2 regions of the Pseudomonas sp. 20-5 genome follow, and region 2 is predicted to be linked to the other one. Evidence: riboswitches for the same ligand, from Rfam matches in the RefSeq annotation. Region 2 holds a riboswitch; the other holds the start of a gene.
What was found. Region 2 has a riboswitch for cobalamin ahead of cobG (precorrin-3B synthase). Riboswitches for the same ligand answer to the same signal wherever they lie in the genome.

Region 1 (10,922 bases), 1.9 Mb from region 2:
CGCGATGGGCGCCGTGCAGGGCCAGGGCGCGCTCGATCACCGCGGTCTTGTGCGCCACGCCGCTGGCGTCCAGCCCGGTTCCCGGCCCGACCAGCGCGCTCGCCGGCGCATCCAGCAGCGCGCAGGCCATGGCCGCCGCCGCGGTGGTATTGCCGATGCCCATCTCGCCGCCGATGAACAGCTGGCTGCCGGCCTGCTCGGCGCGGCGCACGCTTTCGCGCCCGGCCTCGAGCGCCAGCAGGCACTGTTCGGCGCCCATCGCCGGGGCCTCGACGAAGTTCGCGGTACCCGCCGCCAGGCGCAGGTGGCGCACACCGGGCAAGGCTTCCAGGGGGACGGCGGTGCCCAGGTCGACCACCTCCAGGCCGGCGCCGAGTTCGCGCGCCAGCACGCTGATCGCCGCGCCGCCGCGGACGAAGTTGCGCAGCATCTCGCCGGTGACCGCCTGCGGATAGGCCGAGACGCCCTCGGCGACTACCCCGTGGTCGCCGGCGAAGACCGTCACCCAGAGCCTCTCCAGGCTCGGTCGTTCGCGCCCCTGCAACGCCGCCAGGTCGATCGCCACCTGCTCCAGGCGGCCCAGCGAGCCGCGCGGCTTGGTCAACCGGTCCTGGCGTTCGGCCGCGCGACGGCGCATCTGCGGGTCCGCCTCGCGGCAGGTGTCGCGCCACCATTGCAGACTCATAGCGGTTCTCCTTTCAACGGCATGGGCAGGCCGGCGACGGTGAAGGTCACCCGCTCGCAGCGTTCGGCGATGGCCTGGTGCAGCCAGCCGGCCTCGTCGACGTAGCGCCGGCTGAGTTCGCCCAGCGGCACCACGCCGAGCCCGGTTTCGTTGCTGACCAGGATGATCCGTCCCGGCAGCTCGCCGAGGCATTCCAGCAGCGCCTCGCGCTCGCCGTCGAGACGCTGGGGATCGTCGCAGAGCAGCAGGTTGGTCAGCCACAGGGTCAGGCAGTCGACCAGCAGGCAGCGTCCGGCCTCGGCCTCGCTGCGCAGCGTCGCCGCCAGCGCCAGGGGCTCTTCCAGGGTTCGCCAGTGGGCCGGGCGGCGCGCGCGGTGCTCGGCGATGCGCCGGCCCATTTCGCCGTCGCCGGCCTGGGCGGTGGCGATGTAGCTCACCGCCAGCCCGCTCTCGGCGGCCAGGCGCTCGGCCAGGCGGCTCTTGCCGGAACGGGCGCCGCCAAGGATCAGGTCACGCATGGGGTTCTCCGCAGAGGGCGAGCAATCGCCCGGTATCCAGGTGGCGCTCGACCAGGTCGGCGAGCCGCTCGATGTCGCGTTCGCGCAAGGCCTGGTAGTCCACCGCCTGGACCTCGCGCAGGCCGGCCCAGCGCAGCAGCGCCGAACAGGCCGCGGTGGATTCGAACAGGCCGTGCAGGTAGGTGCCCATGACGTTCCCGTCGACGCTGCGGGCACCATCCGCGCGGCCATCGTCGAGCACCACCGCCGGCCGCGCCAGGGCTTCGCCACGGGTGACTCCGGCATGGATCTCGTAGCCCGACAGCGGCGCATCCTCCAGGCTCAGGCGGCCCTGTACGTTGCGCAATTGCTTGTCCGCCTCCAGGGTCGTTTCCAACGCCAGCAGGCCGAGGCCAGCGCTGCTGCCGGCCGCGCCTTCCAGGCCGAGCGGATCGTGCAGGCGCTCGCCGAGCATCTGCAGGCCGCCGCAGATCCCCAGCAGGCGACCGCCGTAGCGCAGGTGACGGAGGATCGCCTCGTCCCAGCCACGCTCGCGCAGCGCCGCGAGGTCGGCGCGCACGCTCTTCGAGCCGGGCAGGACGATCAGGTCCGCCGACGGCAGCGCCTGGCCGGGGCCGACGAAGCTCAACTCGACCTGGGGGTGCAGGCGCAGCGGATCGAAATCGGTGTGGTTGCTGATCCTCGGCAGCACCGGCACCACCACCTTCAGGCGCGGCCCGACCTTGGCCGCCTGGCGCGTGTCGATGGCGTCCTCCGCCTCCAGGTGCAGGTCGCTGACATAGGGCAGCACGCCGAGCACCGGCTTGCCGGTGCGCGCCTCCAGCCAGTCGAGGCCAGGTTGCAGCAGGGCGATGTCGCCGCGGAAACGATTGATGACGAAGCCCCTGACCCGCTCCCGCTCCGAGTCGGAGAGCAGTTCCAGGGTGCCGACCAGGTGGGCGAAGACCCCGCCGCGGTCGATATCGGCGACCAGGATCACCGGACAGTCCACCGCTTCGGCGAAGCCCATGTTGGCGAGGTCGTTGGCGCGCAGGTTGATCTCCGCCGGCGAGCCGGCGCCCTCCACCATCACCACCCGGTAGGCGGCGGCGAGCCGCCCATGGGAAGCCAGCACCGCTTCCATCGCCACGCGCTTGTAGTCGTGGTAGGCGGCGGCGTCCATGCTGGTCACCGCGCGGCCATGGATGATCACCTGGGCGCCGATGTCGGTGTTCGGCTTGAGCAGCACCGGGTTCATGTCGGTGTGCGGCGCCAGCCGACAGGCCTGGGCCTGGACCGCCTGGGCGCGGCCGATCTCGCCGCCGTCGGCGGTGACCGCGCTGTTCAGCGCCATGTTCTGCGGCTTGAACGGCACCACCGCGACGCCGCGCCGGGCCAGCCAGCGGCACAGCGCGGTCACCAGGGTGCTCTTGCCGGCGTCCGAGGTGGTGCCCTGGACCATCAGGGTCCGTCCGCGATCACTCATGAGCAGGCTCCTTGAAGCCGAGCAGCGCGGCATCGAGCCGGGCCCAGGCGGCCTCGTCGGCGGGCAGGCCGAGGCGCAGGCTGGCCGGCTGCTCGAATTGGCGGGTGAGGATGCCGCGCCGCGCCAGGTAGTCGTGCAACGCCGCGCAGCGTGGATCGACCAGGCGCTGGAACAGCGCGCTGCCGCCCGCCGGCGGCCAGCCGTGGCGGCGCAGCAGTTCCTCCAGGCGCTGGCTGGCGGCCAGCAGGCGCTCGCGCTGCTGGCGCTGTTGCTGGCGGTCGCGCAAGGCACTCTGGGCCACATGGCGCACCGGGCCATTGACCGTCCACGGGCCGAGCTGCTCGGCCAGCGCCTGCAACAGCGGCCGTTCGCCGAGGGCGAAGCCGAGCCGCGCGCCGGCCAGGCCGAAGAACTTGCCGAACGAGCGCAGCACGATCAATCCGGGCCGGTTGCTGCAGGCCGCCAGGCTCGACTGCGGGGTGCAGTCCATGAACGCCTCGTCGACCAGCAGCCAGCCGCCGCGACGTTGCAGGCGGGCATGCCAGGCCAGCAGCTCGGCGGGCTCGAAGACCCGCCCGGTGGGGTTGTTCGGGTTGACCACCAGCAGCACGTCGAGGCTGTCGAGATAGGGCTCGACCTCGGCCTCGCCGATCTCCCGCACCAGGTGCCCGGCCTGGCGCCAGGCGTGGGCGTGCTCGGCGTAGCACGGCGACAGGACGCCGACCCGCCCGCCCCGCCGCAACCTTGGCAGGGCCTGGATCGCCGCCTGGCTGCCGGCCAGCGGCAATACCCGTTCGGCGCCGTAGTAGAGGCAGGCGGCGGCTTCCAGGCCGTCGTCGCTCTCCGGCAGGCGGGTCCAGGCCTGCTCGGGGATCGCCGGCAGCGGAAACGGCCAGGGCGCGATGCCGGTGGACAGGTCCAGCCAGTCCGCCAGCGGAATGTCGTAGCGGCGCGCCGCCTCGCGCAACCGCCCTCCGTGTTCAAGCATGCAGCCACCCCATGGCCCAGAGTCCGGCCAGCACCAGCAGCCAGAGCAGCACGCCCTGGCGCACCAGCGCCAGGGCCCGATAGATGTCGCGGCCCTGCGGCTGCGGGCCGCTGCCGAGGAGCGGCCGCTGGTGCAGCTCGCCGTGGTAGATCGCCGCGCCGCCCAGGGAAACCCCCAGCGCACCGGCGCCGGCGGCCATCACCGGGCCGGCGTTGGGGCTGTCCCATTGCGGCGCCTGCTCGCGCCAGCAGCGCAGGGCCTGGCGGGTGTCACCGAGCAGCGCGTAGGTCAGCGCCACCAGCCGCGCCGGCAGGTAGTTGAGGATGTCGTCGATCTTCGCCGCGGCCCAGCCGAAGCGCTCGAAGCGCGCGTTGCGGTAGCCCCACATCGCGTCCAGGGTATTGCTCAGGCGATACAGCACCACCCCCGGCGCGCCGGCCACGGCGAACCAGAACAGGGCGGCGTAAACCGCGTCGCTGCCGTTCTCCAGTACCGATTCGGTGGCCGCGCGGGCGACCCCGGCCTGGTCCAGTTCGCGGGTATCGCGGCTGACCAGGTAGCCGACACGTCGCCGCGCCTCGTCCAGGTCGCCGGCGCGCAAGGCCAGCGCCACCGGTTCGGCGTGCTCGCCGAGGCTGCGCAGGCCGAGCGCGGCGTACAGCGCCAGGGCCTGGACCAGCCAGCCGAGGTAGGGAAGTTCAGCGAGCGCCCAGGCCAGCAGGGTCAGCGGCAGTACCGCGAGGACCCAGGCGGTCACCCCGTGGCTGCGCCAGCCGACCCCGGGATCACCCTCGCCGGCCAGGCGCGAGCGGTTGAAACGGCGCTCCAGGCGCTCGGCCAGGCGGCCGAAGGCGACCAGCGGGTGCCAGCCCTGCGGCTCGCCGAAGCGCGCATCCAGCGCCACGCCGAGGATACCCAGCAGTGCGCTCATGCTCGCTCGCCCCAACGGTTCTGGTAGACCAGCTCGGCCAGCGGACGCGGTTCGCTCCAACCCTCCAGCGCCAGCATCGGCGCCGGGTAGAACTCCGCCACCGGGCCCAGGCAGAGCACCGCCACCGCCTCGCTGCCGGGCGGCAGGCCGAGCAACTCGCCCAGCGCGGCCGGATCGAACAACGATACCCAGCCCATCCCCAGGCCCTCGGCGCGACTGGCCAGCCAGAGGTTCTGGATCGCGCAGGCGAGCGACGCCAGGTCCATCTGCGGCAGGGTCCGGCGACCGAACACATGGCGTTCGCGGTCGTCCATCAGGGCGGCGACCAGCAGTTCGGCGCAATCCAGCACGCCCTCGACCTTGAGCCGCATGAACTCGTCGGAGCGCTCGCCGAGGGCTTCGGCGGTACGTCCGCGTTCCTCCTCGACCAGCCCGTGGATGGCCCGGCGCAACGCCGGCTCGGTGATACGGATGAAGCGCCAGGGTTGCATCAGGCCGACGCTGGGCGCCTGGTGCGCGGCCTCCAGCAGCCGCGCGAGCAGCTCCGGCGCCACGCTGCCGCCGCTGAAGTGGCGCATGTCGCGGCGCTCGGCGATGGCCCGGTAGACGGCGGCGCGTTCCGTGGCGCTGAAGGCGTGAGAAGAATCGGACATGTCAGTCGGCGTCTCGCGCGGGCGCCAGCAACGCGGCGGCGGCCTGCGGGTTGGAAGGCAGGTAGAAATGGATATAGGAAGCCGTCAGCCGGCCAAGACGGAACACCGCCTCCGCCGTGTTCCGGCCGTTCGGGCAGACGCCACGGGCCAGAGGCTCGACGGCGCAGTCGAGGGTCGAGTGATGGAAGGTATGCCCGCGCAGCCGCCCTTCCGGCAGCTCGACCTCCTGCAAGGCCAGGGCGGTCAGGCGCTTCTGCAGGCGCGCCCGGCCCGGCAGCAGGCCGAGCAGTTCGCCGCGCTCGCCGTCGGCGTCTTCCAGGCAGTCGAGCAGGTAGAGCATGCCGCCGCACTCGGCCAGCAGCGGCTTGCCGGCGGCATGGTGGGCTCGGATCGCCTCGGCCATGGCGCGATTGCCCTGCAGGCGCCCCAGGTGCAGTTCGGGATAGCCGCCCGGCAGGTACAGGCTGTCCACGGCGGGCAACGCCTGGTCCTGCAGCGGCGAGAAGAACGCCAGCTCGGCGCCGAGTTCGCGCAGCAGGTCGAGATTGGCCTGGTAGAGGAAGGCGAACGAGGCGTCGCGGGCCACGCCGATGCGCACGCCTTCCAGGCTGCGTTGCAGCGGCGCCGGAGCGGGCACCTCGAAGGTCACCGGCTCCGGCAGGTCGGTCTCGGCGCTGGCCCGCAAGGCATCGGCGGCGGCGTCCAGGCGCGCATCGAGATCGGCCAGTTCCTCGGCCTGGACCAGGCCCAGGTGGCGGCTCGGCAGTTCGAATTCGGCCGAGCGCGGCAGGCCGCCGAACCAGCGCATGCCAGGCGGCAGGCAATCGCGCAGGATGTCGCTGTGGCGTTGGCTGCCGACGCGGTTGCCGAGCACTCCGGAAAACGGCAGGTCCGGCTGGAAATGCGCCAGGCCGTAGGCCAGCGCGCCGAAGGTCTGGGCCATCGCCGCGCCGTTGATCACCCCCAGCACCGGCACGCCGAAACGCCGCGCCAGGTCTGCCGCCGAGGGGTTGCCATCGAACAGGCCCATCACCCCTTCGATGAGGATCAGGTCGGCCTCGCCGGCGGCCCGCGCCAGCAGGCGTCGCGCTTCGGCCTCGCCGACCATCCACAGGTCGAGCTGGTAGACCGGCGCGCCGGAGGCGCGGGCGAGGATCATCGGGTCGAGGAAATCCGGCCCGCACTTGAACACCCGTACCCGCCGCCCCTGGCGCGCATGCAGGCGGGCCAGGGCGGCGGTGACGGTGGTCTTGCCCTGGCCGGAGGCCGGGGCGGCGATCAGCAGGGCCGGACAGCGTGCCTGGGTCATGGGCGAAGCGTCTCCGCGCATGGCGCCGGCATCAGAATTCCACTCCTTTCTGCGCCTTGATCCCGGCCTTGAACGCGTGCTTGACCAGGCTCATCTCGGTCACCGTGTCGGCGGCCTCGACCATCCCCGGCTGCGCGCCGCGGCCGGTCACCACCACATGCTGCATGGCCGGGCGCGCCTGGATGTCGGCGAGGACCCTGTCCAGTTCCAGGTAGCCGTGCTTGAGGGCGATGTTCAATTCGTCCAGCACCACCAGGCCCACGTCCGGGTCGGCCAGCAATTGCGCGGCGACCTTCCAGGCTGCCTCGGCCTTGGCGATGTCGCGCTGGCGGTCCTGGGTCTCCCAGGTGAAGCCCTCGCCCATCACGTGGTAGCTGACTTCCTCGGGGAAGCGCCGGAAGAAGGCTTCCTCGCCGGTGCTGGCGGCGCCCTTGATGAACTGCACGACACCGACCTTCATGCCATGGCCCAGGGCCCGCGCGACCATGCCGAAGGCCGAGCTGCTCTTGCCCTTGCCGTTGCCGCTATGCACCAGGAGCACGCCGCGTTCGTCGCGGGCCTGGGCGATCTTCTCGTCGACCACGGCCTTCTTGCGCTCCATCCGCTCGCGGTGGCGCTGGTCCTTCTCAGGGGATTCGTTCATCGTCGATCACTCCTTGCGGCGACGCGGCCGCGCCGTCGCCTCGTTCATTCGAAATACCCGGCCTCACAGAGCCTGGTAGCGCACGCTGAGGTAGACCGCCTGGCCAGGCTGGTTGTAGCCATACGCGGTTTCGTAGTCGGCACCGAACAGGTTGGCGATCCGGCCCTGCAGGCGCCATTCGTCGTTCAGCCGGTACTCGCTGCGCAGGTCGAGGGTGGCGTAGCCGCCCAGGCGCACCTCGTTGGCCGGGTCATCATAGCGTCGGCCTTCGGCGTGCACGCTGGCGCCCAGCGAAAGACGCTCGAAGCGCCGGTCCAGTTCCAGGTTGAACATCCGCTGCGCCCGGCGCGGCAGTTCGTTGCCGTCGTTGACGCCGCCGGAACGGTTTTGCGGGTCGAGGAAGGTCGCGTTGGCGTTCCAGTCCCAGCCCAGCCACTGGCTGCCGAGGACCAGTTCGACGCCACGGATGCGCGCTTCGTCGATGTTGAACGGCACATAAAGCCCCTGACGGGTTGTATAGGTGATCAGCGAGTCGATGTCCGTACGATAGGCATTCACCGCCCAGTGCCCCCAGTCGTGCGTACCGCTGAGACCGACCTCCAGGCTGCGCGAAGTCTCGGCGTCCAGGTCGGGATTGCCGTAGTCGGGGAGGTAGAGTTCGTTGAAGGTCGGCGCCTTGAACGCCGTCCCGTAGCTGACGGTGAAGCGCAGCGCGTCGCTCAGCGCGTAGCCCCAGGCGGCGCTGCCGGTGTCGTGCACGCCGAACTGCTGGTTGTCGTCGCGGCGCAGGCTCAGTTGCCAATCCTGGCGACCGTACCGGCCGAGGTACTGGGCGAACCAGCCTTTGTTCAGCCGCGAGTCGACGCTGAAGGCTTCGCTGCTGCTGATCTCGTCCTTCTGCCAGTCGTAGCCGAGGGTCAGCACATGGCCTTCGGCCAGGGTCAGGTCGTTCTGCCAGGACAGGCTGTCGCGACGGGTATCGAAGCGCGAGTAGAAACGGCCATCCTGATAGGCATCGGCCTTCTCCTCGCTGCGCCCTGCCTGGAGGGTCACCAGCCAGGGATCGAGCGGAGTGAAGCGGGCACGGCCGCCGACCAGGTTCTGCTCGCCGTCGGCGTTGGTATTGAAACCAGAGTTGCCGAAAACCTGGTCATAGTCGTTGTGCGACTTGGCCCTGAGCAGCGTGCCGTCGAGTTCCAGGCCATTGTCGAAGCGATAGCCGCCGCGCAGGTTGCCGGACAGGTTGCGGTAGCCGTCTCGGTCTGGCTCATAGCCCGCAGTACTGGCGCGCTTGGTGTTGATCCCCGCCGTATCGAAACTGCTCACCCCGAGGCTGTACCAGCCGTTGCCAGCGCCGCCGCTGACCCCGGCGCTGCCCTCCAGGGTGTGATGGGTGCCGTAACCGGCGGAGAAGAACGGCTTGGCGCCCTGGCCGTCGCCGCGCCGGGTGAAGATCTGGATCACCCCGCCGATGGCCTCCGAGCCGTACAGGCTGGAACGCGGCCCGCGGACCACCTCGATGCGCTCGATCAGCTCCACCGGCAAGTCCTGGAACGCGGTGAGGCCAGCGCTGGCCGAGCCGACCTTGATGCCGTCGATCAGCACCAGCACATGGTCGGACTCGGTGCCGCGCAGGAACAGCGTGGTGTTCTTGCCGAAACCGCCGTTGTTCGCCAGCGACACGCCGGGTACCTGGCGCAACAGCTCCGGCACGCTGCGCGCCTGGCTGCGCTCGATATCCTCGCGGTCGATGACGCTCACCGCCGCCAGGCTCTGGGAAGCGGTCTGGGCGGTACGGGTGGCGGTCACCACCTGGTCGGCAAGGCTGACCGGTTCGGCCAGGCTCAGGGAAGACGCGCCGCACAGCGCCACGGCTGCCGGGGTCAGGAAAACTCTGTTCATGCTCTGCGCTGCTCCGTCGCTCTCACCCGCGCGACCTGGGTTGAGGCAGACGGAGGACGAAGCGACGGCAGGAGACGTCCGACAGCGCCCTCCGCGATGCCGTGGGTGCGTCAGGCCGGTCTCCGGGCTCGCGAGCGAAGCGCTGGACGCTTCCAGCCGCGCCTTCCCATGCCGGAGCACAGTGGTCATCGAGCGGCTGTCTGATTCGCCTACCGTTGCGGGGGCAGCGCTGGCCTGGTTCCGACGGAACGCACCAGCTTCCCTGTTTCACCCCTTGCGGGGCACCTGTCGCAAGGCGCGCAGCTTAGTGGTTCGGGGCTTGCGCGGTCAATGTGGGCGGCCACCGCAGAACTAGCGCCCGGCTCCGGGGAGCGGGTCCGTGCGCAGCGCCGTCCCGGCCGGAGCATGGCTGCGGCACCACTGCCGCCAGGTGGCCTGCAACTGCACCAGCGCGGCGCCGGCCAGCTCGCCGCGTTCGCTGCCGGCCAGCGGGCTGGCGGCCAGGGCCTTGAGCAGGCGCGCGGTCGGCGGGTCGAGGGCGTGTTCACGCTCGGCCCGCGGGCCATCGCCCAGCAGCGCCAGGCGCAGGCGCCGCAGGTAACGGTCGCGGGCCTGCGCCAGGGACGCCGGGACCTCCTCCAGGCACTGCCGCAGGTAGAGCAGCTCGTCGCCGAAGTCGAGTCCCATCAGGCCGTCCGACCAGGGCTGGCGGCGCCCCTCCGGCAAACGGTCGTAGCGCTGCGCCAGGCGGATCAGGCGATCCGCGGTGCGCCCGCCGAACCAGGCCTCGGCCTGCGCCGGCGAGCGCAGGGTGAGCCGCGCCAGGTCGCCGAGGGTGGCCTGCAGCATGCGCCGGTAATGGCGTTCGCCCGGCCGCAGGCTGACCAGGTTGAACACCAGCACGGCGAAGGCCACCCCGAGCACCGTCGACAGGGCGTTGTTAAGGAAGTGCGCGAGGTCGTAGCTCATGCTGTTGCTCGGCGCGACGTTCTTCACGAAGAAGATGCAGAACGGCGAGGCGATCCCGGCCAGGCTCGCCCGGTTCACGCACAGCGCGGCGAAGAACAGCGGTACGCCCAGGCCCAGGCAAAGCAGCGGGAAGCCGTCCACGCCGGGCAGGTAGAACAGTGCGACGAAGCCGGCCAGCGGGATCGACAGGAGAATCCCGCGAAGGAAGTTCAGGCCGGCCTGGGCCGGGTTGTCGCGGCTGGCGAAGAGACTCAGCACCACGCCGGTGATCGACACCGCGCCCAACCCGCTCGGCCAGGCGCTGGCCAGCCAGAACGCGGCTACGCAGAGGAACGCCAGGGCGCTGCGCAGGCCGAACAGCACGCCGCGCTCGATGTCCCGGTGCCAGGCGATGGCGCCCGGCGCCTGGCGGGTGGGCGCGCCATAGACCAGCGCCTCGACGCTGCGCCCGGCCGCCCTCGCCTCGCCGAGCAGGCGTTCGAGGCAGACCAGGCACAGGTGCAACTGTCCGTGCGCCGCGTCCAGCGCCAGGCGCAAGCGCTGCCGGCAGGCCTCGAACTCGGCCTGGCGGCCCTCGCGCAACAGTGCCTCGAGTTCTTCCAGCCAGGGCTGCAAGGCGTGCGCGCTGGCCGGATCGAGCAGCCTCCGCTCGCGAGCCACCTTGCGCGCCGCGCGCAGCAGGCCGAGCAGGTCGAGGCCAAGCACGCGCAAGGCCTGGGAACGGGCGCGGCCGAGCGCGCCCTCGAACCAGGCGTGGTCGCGCTGGGCGTCCGCCGCGGCGATCCGCCCCAGCGCCGCAAGCAGCTCGCCGCGTTCGTCGGCGCCGCGCAGCTCCGCCGCGGCCGCCTGCAAGCCGGCC
Region 2 (10,922 bases):
GAAAAGAAAACCCGGTCGGTCGCCACCGGCCGGGTGCGGGCGGGAAACAGTCCGCCAAGAGCCGCCTGGGGAGCGGCCATAGGGAAAGTCAGAAACGCAACGCGTCCGCCGCCGCGCTCTCGCCGGTCAACGCTTGCCAGGCGAAGGGGCTTGGCGCCAGGCCGAGATCGCCGAACAGGCGGTAGTCCGGGACGGCGGCGGGCTGGCGGGCGGCCGGGGAAAAATCATCGCGGCCGAGGCGGGTGACCAGAACCCGGGCCTGCACCTGCAACGCCACCAGGCTGAGGCTTTCCCGCGCCGTGCAGCCCGCCTCGCCGCACGCCACCGGCGAGTCCTCCAGCAGGAGTTCCTGGCGGCGTGCTTCGGCAACCGCGCGGAGTTCGGCGGCGAAGGACGGCTGGCACAGGCTCAGCAACAACGGCAGGACGAAACGGGCAAAGCGGGGCTGGCGGATCATGCGGATTCCTCGGCTGCGGCGGGATGGCTCCCGGGGGCTGGCGAGGATTGTTCCGCAACTGGCGGTCGAGATGTTTCGAACCCGGTCAGGCGAGTTCGTGGAGCCAGTTCATCACGCCCAGGGCGATCAGTTCGGCGTCACTGTTGAGGCCTATCTTGACCATCGCGTTCTTCTTGTGGGTGCTGATGGTCGACACGCTGCGCATGGTCCGCTGGGCGATCTCGCTGACCGTGTCGCCACGCGCCAGGCGCCGGAGGATGTCCACCTCGGTGGGGCTCAGCGGCTTGCCGGTATGCCGCTGCGGGTGCAGGCCGGGGTCGAGGAAGGTCTGTCCGAGCGCCATGCACTCCAGCGCCGCCTTCAGCGTCTCCAGCGGGCTGCGCTTGCTGATGTAGGCCGAGGCGCCGCTGCGCAGGACCGCCTTGGCCAGCAACGGCGCGCTGAACACCGAGTAGACCATCACCTTCATTTGCGGGCAGTGCCGAGTCAGCCATTCCACCAGGTGGATACCGTCGCGGCTGCGCTGGCCAGGCAAGCCCAGCTCGGTGATCAGGATGCTTTCCGGCGGCAGGTCGGCCAGGCGCTCCACCAGGCTGTCGCTATCGCCGACCACCGCCAGCACCTGGCGTCCGCACTCCTCGCTGAGGTAGCGCTGCAGCGCCCACTGCATGACCGGGAAGGAATCGGCGATCACCAACCCCGGCAGGGTTTCGTTCGAACTCATGGCGCCTCTCTACTCGTTATAACGAAATACAAGGTGCTTATGCTGCACGGATTGCCGCTCGAACTAGTTCGATCCCGATGATAGCCCGCTCTTGCGCAAGTTCTGACAGAGAAATCCAGCGCCACCCGGTTCGCCAGACGAAAAAAGCCCCGGACCCTTTGGGGTACCGGGGCTTCCTGCGGCGGCGCGGTTCTCAGCGCGGCGCGCTGAGCTGGCCCTTGTCGTTGGAGAAGACGATCTCCACCCGGCGGTTCTGCGCCCGTCCCCGGTTGGAGGCGTTGTCGGTGACCGGGAAGGCTTCGCCGTAGCCGACCACCTGCATGCGCGCGGGATCCACGCCGAGATCGGCGAGCACGTCGGCCACCGCCTGGGCGCGCTCGCGCGACAGGTCGAGGTTGGCCTGCCTGTCGCCGACGCTGTCGGTATAGCCTTCGATGCGGATCACCCGCCGCGGATTGAGCTGGAGGAACTGCACCAGCTTCAGCGCAGTGCGGTTGGCCGCCGGCTTGAGTTCGGCGCGGTTGAAGTCGAACAGCACGTCGCCAAGGGTGAGCACCAGGCCACGCTCGGTTTCCTCGGTGCTGAGACTGGCGATCTCCTCGCTCAGGCGCTGGCCCTGCTCCTGCACGCTGAGCAGCTTGGCTTCGCGCAGGGCCAGTTGCAGGCGCTCGCGCTCCAGTTGCAGGCGGGTCAGGCGCTCCTGGTTGAGGTTGAGCAAGGCGTGCTGGCGAGCGATCTCGCTGTAGCGCTGGCTCAGGTAGGCATACTGGATCACGTCGCTGCTGCTGCCCCAGTAGCTGGACAGGCGTTCGGCGCGGGCCAGCGATTCGCCGGCGCGGATCACATCCTTGGGCGCCGCGCGGAGCACGTCGGAATCTTCCTTGACCTGATCGAACTCGCTCTGCGCCTTGGCCAGCGACTGTTCGCTGAGCTTGTGGTCGGCGCAGCCAGCCAGCGCGGCGCAGGCCAGCAGGGTGGCGAAGAGAGTCGCTTTGCCCGGCATCAGTCGGTCTCCCCCAGTTGCTTGCGCAGACGTTTCAGGCTCTTGTCCAGCTCGCCGAGCTGGTCCTTGCTCTTCTGCGTCAGCACCTTGGACTCGGCGAGGCGTGCGTCCAGCTCGGCCTGCTCGGCCAACAGGCGCGCCTTCTTGTAGGACTCCGCGGTCATCGCGATCTGCGCCGCGGCGTACTTGTCCTGGGCCAGTTTCAGCTCGGCCACGTCGTCGGTGGCACCCACCGCCTTGGCCTGCTCCAGCGCCTGTTCGGTCAGGCGCATCTGCTCCAGCGGAGCCGGGTCGTTGCTCGCACAACCGCTCAGGGTCAGCGCGGCGAGGCCTGCGGCCATCATCCATCGAATGCTCACAAGTCACTTTCCTGCGTAGTCGAACTGGCGCCGGAAGCCGGCAATTGCTGGGCTTTCCAGCGTTCGAGATTGTCCTGCAAGAGCGTTACGGGAACGCCGGCAGCCGACAATTCTGTCATCTTTTTCGCCAGTTGTCCGCGCAGCCACGGATCGTTGCAGGCGGAGTTGTGCGACAGCGTCAGGTACAGCCCCTCGCTGCTCAGCACCGGTTCCAGCGCCTCCAGGTCGTCGGCCATGCCCAGCGCCTCGACCTGGGCCTGCCCGGGCAGCGCCTGGTAGAGGAGGAACTCGCTGCGCTTGAGCATCAGGTCCTGCAAGCCCTGGGTCAGGCTCGGCACCGGCTTCAGGTCGAGACTGGCCTTGGCGAAGCGGTCGAACTCCTCGCCCAGGCTGCTGCCGGCCAGCACGCTGCCCTTGTGCCCGATCAGGTCGTCGCGGCCGATGAACGGGAACGCGGCGTCCTTGTTCACCCAGACCACCCCGCTGGTCATCAGGAACGGCGGATGTACATAGTCCATGCTGCCGAGCCGTGCCAGGGTCAGGTAGGCCCCGGCGAGCAGGTCGGCGCGACCGCTGGTCACCTCTTCCTGGGCCTCCTCCCAGGAGCCGCTGTAGAGCACGTCGATGCGCACGCCGAGCTCCTTGCCCAGGCGCTGCAACAGGTCGGCATTGGCTCCGATCAGGCGCTTCGGATCCTGCGGGTCGCGCCACAGGTAGGGTGGGTACTCCGGGTTGCCGGTGGCCACCAGGCGCTCGCAGGAGCCGGCCGCCGCGGCCAGCCCCGGAACGAACAGCGCCGCCAGCAGGATGCCGGCCAGGCGGCACGGGGAACAGCGAAAGGACATGGATTCAGGCTCCGCGGTACAGGGATGCGCGCAGCAGTCTGCCACATTTCCGCGCGCGCTCCCGCCCCGCTATTCCGATGGGTACCAGCGCGGCGTGTAGACCCAGGCTTCGCCGTCGGCGCGCGGGAAGCTGCGGGTAGTGGACGAGCCGATGATCACCAGGGTGCGCATGTCCACCTGCTCCGCACGCAGCTCGCCCAGGGTGGTGCGCAGCAGGCGCTCACCGGGCCGCCCGATGTCGCGACCGAGCACCACCAGGGTCTGCGGCGAACGATGGCGGGCGACGATCTCCAGCGCCCGTCCCAGTTGCCAGGGCCGCGCCCGCGAGATCGGATTGTAGAAAGCCATCGCCAGGTCGGCGGCGCCGGCCAGGTCCAGGCGCCGCTCGATCACCTCCCAGGGCTTGAGGTTGTCGGACAGCGACAGCAGGCAGAAATCGTGGCCCAGAGGCGCCCCCGCCCTGGCCGCGGTGGCCAGGGCCGCCGAGACGCCAGGGAAGATCCGCAGCTCGACCGCGTCCCAGGCCGGCTCGCCAGCGCCATGCAGGGCTTCCAGCACCGCGGCGGCCATGGCGAACACGCCGGGGTCGCCGGACGATACCAGCACCACCGCCCTGCCCGTCGCCGCCAGTTCGAAGGCATGCCGGGCGCGCTGCAATTCCTCGCGGTTGTCGCTGCCATGCAGCACCTGTCCGGCGCGGAAGGGTCCGGCCATGTCGACGTAGGTCTGGTAGCCGAGGATGTCCTCGGCCTCGTCCAGTGCCCGCCGCGCCGCAGGCACCATCAGCTCGGCGCAGCCGGGCCCCAGGCCGATCACTGTGAGTCGGCCGCGACGCTGGCCGATGCGGTCCATCGCCAAGGGCGCGGCGGCCACCGCCAGCCGGTCGCCGACCTGCTCGGCGGCGGGCAAGGCCTGGCGCAGGCGCGCAGCGGGATCGGCCTGCGGCAGGAAGCGCAGCGGTACGCCGAGCGCATCGGCGGCGGCCTGCAGGCGCGGATCGGCCATCCGCGCGCTGTCGGCCAGCAAGCCGCCGAGCGCCGCCGCGGCCAGGCCGGCATCGACCAGCGCCTGGCGCACCGCGTCCGCCGCCGCGTCGGCAGGTTCGAGCGCCGCCAGCACGCAGCGCGGATGGATCAGCAGTTCCTCGGCCCGCGGCGCACGCGCCGAGGGCGTCACGTGAATCGCCAGCGCTGCCTCCGGGTCGCGCGGCAAACGGGCCGCGTCGAGCCAGTCGGCGGCACCCTCGACGCGCACCGGCTGGCCACCGAGCAAATCGGCAACGAAGCGCTTGCCCTGCTCCAGGTCGGCCAGGACATAACCGGCGGGCGGGTTGAGCACGCAGGTGCCGAAGCGCAGCTCGCCGCTGGTGGTGATCGCCGGCGCCACGGCCAGCACCTCGCCGATTTCCCGCGCCAGCCGGTTGACCCCGGCCAGCCCGCCGAGCAGCGGCACCACCGCGCTGCCGTCCTCGGCCAGGGCCAGCACCGGCGGCTCCGCTCCCTTGCGTTGCAACAACGGCGCCAGGCTGCGAATGACGATGCCGGCGGCGCACAGGGCGACGATCGGGCGGTCGGCGCAATACAGTTCGCGCAGGGTGTCGCCGAAGTCCGTATAGGAACGGTCGGCCTCGACCCGCCCGGCGAGCCCGTGGACCAGCGCCCCGGGATAGAGCGCCTGGACCCGCCGCGCGGTATCCAGCGCGCCCTGGCCGAGGATGACGATGGCCGGAACCTGCTGGGCGTCACTCACCGCCGGCCCCTCCCTGCCACTTGTCGCCGGGAACGACGATCAGCGAGAAGTACGGCGAGGCCATCGGCTCCACCCGTTCCAACGGCACGATCCGCTGGTTGGCCATGGTCGCCCGCTCGACGTACAGCGCGCGGCGCTCGAGGCCAAGCTCGACCAGCACGCGGCGGACCTTGTCGAAATTGCGGCCGAGCTTCATCACCACCGCCGCGTCGGCATCCGCCAGGCGCCGGCGCAACTCCTCCTCGGGCAGCACTCCGGAGAGCACCGAGAGGCTCTGGTTGCGGTACACCAGCGGCGCACCGAGCACCGCCGCGCCGCCGAGCATCGAGCAGACGCCAGGCACCACTTCGCTTTCGTAGCGCGTCGCCAGGCGGTCGTGCAGGTACATGTAGGAACCGTAGAAGAACGGGTCGCCCTCGCAGATCACCGCCACGTCGCGGCCGGCGTCCAGGTGCGCGGCCAGCTGTTCGGCGGCGGTGTCGTAGAAATCGCTGATGATGGTCTCGTAGCACAGCGGCGGTTCCAGCTTCTCGGTGGTCACCGGGTAGACCAGCGGCAGGCGCACCTGGGCCTGGTCCAGGTGCGCCTCGATGATGCCGAAGGCGTTGCCCTTCTTGCCCTTGGCCACGAAATAGCCGACCACCGGCGCCGCGCGCAGCAGACGCAGGGCCTTGAGGGTGATCAGTTCGGGATCGCCGGGCCCGACGCCCAGGCCCAGCAGGCGGCCCTTCACGACACTCATCATTCGCGCTCCGTGGCCAGGGCGTTCACCGCCGCGGCGGCCATGGCGCTGCCGCCACGGCGACCGCGGACGATCACGTAGGGCACCCCGCGGCTATCGGCGGCGAGCATCTCCTTGGATTCCGCGGCGCCGACGAAGCCGACCGGGAAGCCCAGGATCAGCGCCGGTTTCGGCGCGCCGGCGTCGAGCATTTCCAGCAGGTAGAACAGCGCGGTCGGCGCGTTGCCGATCACCACCACGCTGCCCTCCAGGTGCTCGCGCCAGTGCTCCAGGGCCACCGCCGAGCGGGTATTGCCGAGTTCCGTGGCGAGCGCCGGCACGTCCGCTTCGTTGAGGGTGCAGATCACCCGGTTGGCGGCGGGCAGCCGCGAGCGGGTCACGCCTTCGGCGACCATCCGCGCGTCGCAGAGGATCGCCGCGCCGGCGGCCAGCGCGGCGCGGCCGGCGGCGCCGGCGCCGGGCGAGAAGCGCAGGTCGTCGACCACGTCGACCATGCCGCAGGCGTGGATCACCCTGACCGCGAGCTTTTCAAGGTCGGCCGGGATGCCGGCGAGGTTCGCTTCGGCGCGGATGGTAGCGAACGACTGGCGATAGATCGCCTGGCCATCGCGGATGTAGTCAATCATGCGGGTTTTCCGGAAGTGGGCTGGGAAGGCAGGGCCGCCAGGTAGTCGGCGGCCGTGGCGAAAGTCAGGCGGCTGGCCAGCAACTGGCCGAATCCGGGGTGACATGGGTCGTGCCGGTACAGGTCGTAGAACCCGCCGCTGCGCGCCAGCAGGGTGAGCGGCGCGCGGTGGGCGGCGGCGCAGGACCGTTCGCAGCCGCACAGGTGCAGTTGCGGCAGGTCGCTGCGCGGGCCGAGGCGTTCGGCCAGGCGCAAGGCGTCGCCCTTGGTGTCGGCCAGGCCTCTGGCGCAGGCGCTGGAACCGCTGCAGGCGATCAGCCGCGCCAACGGCGCATCGGGCTCGGTCAGCAGGCCGAGTCCGCGCAGGCCGAGCAGCGCCTGGTCGGCCTCGGCATGCGCCAGGTTCGGCAGGAGCACGCCTTGCCAGGGGGTCAGGCGCAGGCTGCCGTCGCCATGGCGTTCGACCAGCTCGGCCAGGCCTTCCAGGCAAGCGCTGTCGAGCCGGCCGAGCGGCGCCGCCGCGCCGACCATCACCAGGCCCGGCTGGCGTTGCGGCTGGACGCCGAGATGACTCCACGGACGCCCCGGCGAACGCCGCCAGGCCGCCACCCGCTCGTCACGCCGCAGAGGGAAATCCAGGCGCGCCTGCAAGGCCTCCAGCAAGGGTTCTCCGTCCAGCTCCTGCAACAGGTGGCGCATCCGCGTCTGTTGCGGCTGGGCGCGCTCGAGGAACAGGTCGAGCAACGCCAGCACCAGGGACTCGCCCCGCTCCGCCGGCAACGCCGCCAGGGGGCGGTCGCGGGCCGGGCAGCCGGCGAGTCCGAAGACCAGCGTCGCGGTCGGCGCCGCGGGCATCGGCGAGAGCCAGATGTCATGGGGATGTTCGAGCATCGCCAGGTCTTCGCCGCCGTCCAGCTGGATGGCGAACTTGGCCGACAGCGCGTGGTAGCGGCTGCCCGCCTGGAGCCGCAGCAACAGCCGAGCGGCCAGCGGGCGCACGTCCAGCGACAGGTGCGGATCGAGCCCGGCGGCCGGGCTGAGCATCAGGTTGCGCACGTCGTCGGCGCCGGCCAGGGACCCATGCCGGGGACCGAGGCCGGCGTCCAGCAGGCGGCGGACAAGCCGCTCTTCCTCGCCGCGACGGACGCCGCGCAATTGCAGGTTGGAACGGTTGGTCGCCTCGATCACGCCGCTGGCGCAATCCCGCGCCGCGGCCGCCACGGCGCGTGCCTGGGCGGCGTCCAGGCGGCCGGCGTCGAGCTTGATGCGGCAGATGCCGCCGTCCAGCGCCTGGACGATACGCAGCAGGCCGGGACAGGGCGACGGACGTGGTACGGGCAGGGGCGCCGGGGTCTGGTCGTCGTTCAAAAACGCTACTCGAATCGGCGTCGCGGCGACCGCACCGCTGTCCCCCAGGGACAGACCACGGCATCGGTACACCCCGCCCGATGTTGGCACTCGCGACTGGTTTCGGCGGCAGGTCTCCTGGCTCGCAGCCCGGCGTTCCACCCGGGGGAGGAACCTCCGCTTCGCGCCGCCTTCCCGGTAATCCAGTGGCGAATGGCGCGAATACAGGCTGCATACAGTTGCGGGGGCAGCCACGGCTAGGCCCGGGCTTCGAAAAGACCGTGGCTCCGTGTTCCCTCTTCGGCCCTCGTTGGCCCCGCGCTAACGCGAAAGGGCCGGGCACCGACGAACGCGCTATTATGCCGCCCAGCCCGGGGCCGGGAAAACCCATTCCGTCCGGAAGCCGTCGCGGGCCCTTCACAGACGCATTTCAGGAGTATCGGAACCGTGTCATCGGCAGACTCGACGCCGCCCTGGCTGACCCTGGTGGGCATCGGCGAGGACGGTTATCCCGGCCTCGGCAAGCAGGCCCGGCGTGCCCTGCTACAAGCCAGCCGGATCGTCGGCGCGGCGCGCCAGCTGGAACTGCTGCCGCCGTGCATCGGCGCCGCCCGCGAAACCTGGCCGACGCCGTTCTCCCTGGAACCATTGCTGGCCCGGCGCGGCCAGCCGACCTGCGTGCTGGCCAGCGGCGACCCGATGCTGTTCGGCGTCGGCGCCAGTCTCGCCCGGCAACTGCCGGCGACCGAACTGCGGGTCCTGCCGGCGCCCTCCTCCCTCTCGCTGGCCGCCGCCCGCCTCGGCTGGGCCCTGCAGGAGGTCGCCTGCCTGTCGCTGGTGGCGCGCCCGCTGGCGGCGCTGCAGGCACAGGTCCACGACGGCCGGCGCCTGCTGGTCCTGAGCAACGACGGCGACAGCCCGGCCGCCATCGCCCGCCTGTTGAACGCCCGTGGCTTCGGCGCCAGTCGCCTGAGCGTGCTGGAACACCTCGGCGGGCCGCTCGAGCGCCGTCTCGACGGCCTCGCCGGCGACTGGTCGCTGCCGCGCGCCGCCGATCTCAACCTGGTGGCGGTGGAATGCCGCGCCGGCGCCGGCGCCGTGCGCCTGCCGCTGACCCCGGGCCTGGCCGACGAAGCCTATCGTCACGACGGCCAGTTGACCAAGCGCGACGTCCGCGCCGTGACCCTGGCGCGCCTGGCGCCCTGCCCCGGCGAGCTGCTCTGGGACGTCGGTGCCGGTTGCGGCTCCATCGGCATCGAATGGATGCGCGCGCACCCCAGTTGCCGGGCGATCGCCATCGAAGCCAACGACGAGCGCCAGGAACATATCCGCCACAACCGCGACGCCCTCGGCGTACCGACCCTGCACCTGGTCGCCGGCAGCGCCCCGGAGGCGCTGCTGGAACTGCCCGAGCCGGACGCCATCTTCATCGGCGGCGGAGTCACCGCCGAGGGCGTGCTGGAAACCTGCTGGGAGCGCCTGCGGCCCGGCGGCCGCCTGCTCGCCAACGCGGTCACCCTGCAGAGCGAACGGGTGCTGCTCGACTGGCAGCAACGCCTGGGTGGCGACCTCACCCGCCTCGGCGTCGCCCACGCGCGACCGCTGGGCGGTTTCGACACCTGGAGCCAGGCCTTGCCGATCACCCTGCTGGAATTGCGCAAGCCCGCCGCCAGGAAGCCTCCCCGCGATGCGTGAGGAAACCCCCGAGCAGCCCGCGCCGTTGCGCAGCGGCTACACCACCGGCAGTTGCGCCACCGCCACCAGCCTGGCGGCGGCGCGCCTGCTGCTGGGCGGCACGATCAGCGACGCGGTGCAGATCGTCCTGCCCAAGGGCCAGCAGGTGCTGATGCGCCTGGAATTCTGCCGCGCCTGGGAAAACGGCGCGGAAGCCGGCACCCTCAAGGATGCCGGCGACGATCCCGACGTCACCCATGGCGCCCTGGTGTTCGCCCGGGTGCGCCTGAGCGCCGAGCCTGGCGTGCGCTTCCATGCCGGCCCCGGGGTCGGTACGGTGACCCGCCCGGGGCTGACCCTGGCGGTCGGCGAGCCGGCGATCAATCCGGTGCCGCGACAGATGATCGAACGCCACCTCGCCCAGCTCGCCGCCGAACGGGGCTACGCCGGCGGCTTCGAGGTCGCCATCGGCGTGGAGGGCGGCGCCGAGCTGGCGCTGAAGACCATGAACCCGCGCCTGGGCATCCTCGGCGGGCTGTCGATCCTCGGCACCAGCGGCATCGTCCGGCCGTTCTCCTGCTCGGCCTATATCGCCTCGATCCATCAGGGCATCGATGTCGCTCGCGCCAACGGCGTCCGTCACATCGCCGCCTGTACCGGCAACGCCAGCGAGGACGCCATGCGCCGGCGCTATGCACTGCCGGAGATCGCCCTGATCGAGATGGGCGACTTCGCCGGCGCGGTGCTCAAGCACCTGCGCAAGGCACCGGTGGAAAAACTCAGCCTGTGCGGCGGCTTCGGCAAGATCAGCAAGCTCGCCGGCGGCCACCTCGACCTGCACAGCCGCCACTCCAGTATCGACCTGCCGCAATTGGCCGGCTGGGCCGCCGCGCTCGGTGCCAGCACCGCGCTACAGGACAGCATGCGCGCCGCCAACACCAGCCAGCAGGCGCTGGCCCAGGCACACGCCGAAGGCGTGGCCCTGGGCGATGCGGTCTGCGCCCACGCCCTGCGCTTCGCCCGCGGCATCGTGCCCACCGAGGTGGCGCTGGAAGTCTTCGCCATCGACCGCCAGGGCAACCTGGTCGGCCAGGCCTGCGAGGAGCGCCGATGAAGCGCCTGTTGCTGCTCGGCGGGATCGGTGAGGCCCTGGCCCTCGCCCGCCGGCTCGGTCCGGCGCATCTCTACAGCCTCGCCGGGCTGGGCAAGGTGCCCGGCGACCTGGCCTGCCGGGTCCGGGTCGGCGGCTACGGCGGCGCCGAAGGGCTGGCGGCGTTCATCGACGAGCAGGGCTTCGACCTGCTGGTGGACGCCACCCACCCCTACGCCGCACGGATCAGCCAGAACGCCGTGCGCGCCGCGCGACTGGCCGGAGTGCCCTGCTGGGCGCTGCGCCG

Region 1: it holds a riboswitch for cobalamin, as region 2 does, so the genes downstream of both, btuB (TonB-dependent vitamin B12 receptor) here and cobG (precorrin-3B synthase) in region 2, are expected to answer to the same signal.

The regions. Positions count from the first base shown of each region.
Region 1 is NZ_CM165584.1:4,175,903-4,186,824, forward strand. Features, by position in the region: gene cobT (nicotinate-nucleotide--dimethylbenzimidazole phosphoribosyltransferase) at 1-685, opposite strand, end outside; gene cobU (bifunctional adenosylcobinamide kinase/adenosylcobinamide-phosphate guanylyltransferase) at 682-1,203, opposite strand; gene AC1RB9_RS19200 (cobyric acid synthase) at 1,196-2,668, opposite strand; gene cobD (threonine-phosphate decarboxylase CobD) at 2,661-3,656, opposite strand; gene cbiB (adenosylcobinamide-phosphate synthase CbiB) at 3,649-4,587, opposite strand; gene bluB (5,6-dimethylbenzimidazole synthase) at 4,584-5,240, opposite strand; gene AC1RB9_RS19220 (cobyrinic acid a,c-diamide synthase CobB) at 5,242-6,549, opposite strand; gene cobO (cob(I)yrinic acid a,c-diamide adenosyltransferase) at 6,581-7,192, opposite strand; gene btuB (TonB-dependent vitamin B12 receptor) at 7,256-9,094, opposite strand; cobalamin riboswitch at 9,191-9,398, opposite strand; gene AC1RB9_RS19235 (FUSC family protein) at 9,446-10,922, opposite strand, start outside.
Region 2 is NZ_CM165584.1:2,233,178-2,244,099, reverse strand. Features, by position in the region: gene AC1RB9_RS10525 (hypothetical protein) at 89-457, opposite strand; gene AC1RB9_RS10520 (LuxR C-terminal-related transcriptional regulator) at 543-1,181, opposite strand; gene AC1RB9_RS10515 (OmpA family protein) at 1,375-2,184, opposite strand; gene AC1RB9_RS10510 (DUF4398 domain-containing protein) at 2,184-2,543, opposite strand; gene AC1RB9_RS10505 (substrate-binding periplasmic protein) at 2,540-3,388, opposite strand; gene cobJ (precorrin-3B C(17)-methyltransferase) at 3,458-5,137, opposite strand; gene AC1RB9_RS10495 (precorrin-2 C(20)-methyltransferase) at 5,130-5,882, opposite strand; gene AC1RB9_RS10490 (precorrin-8X methylmutase) at 5,879-6,505, opposite strand; gene cobG (precorrin-3B synthase) at 6,502-7,872, opposite strand; cobalamin riboswitch at 7,963-8,213, opposite strand; gene cbiE (precorrin-6y C5,15-methyltransferase (decarboxylating) subunit CbiE) at 8,299-9,546, shown strand; gene AC1RB9_RS10475 (cobalt-precorrin-5B (C(1))-methyltransferase) at 9,539-10,639, shown strand; gene AC1RB9_RS10470 (cobalt-precorrin-6A reductase) at 10,636-10,922, shown strand, end outside.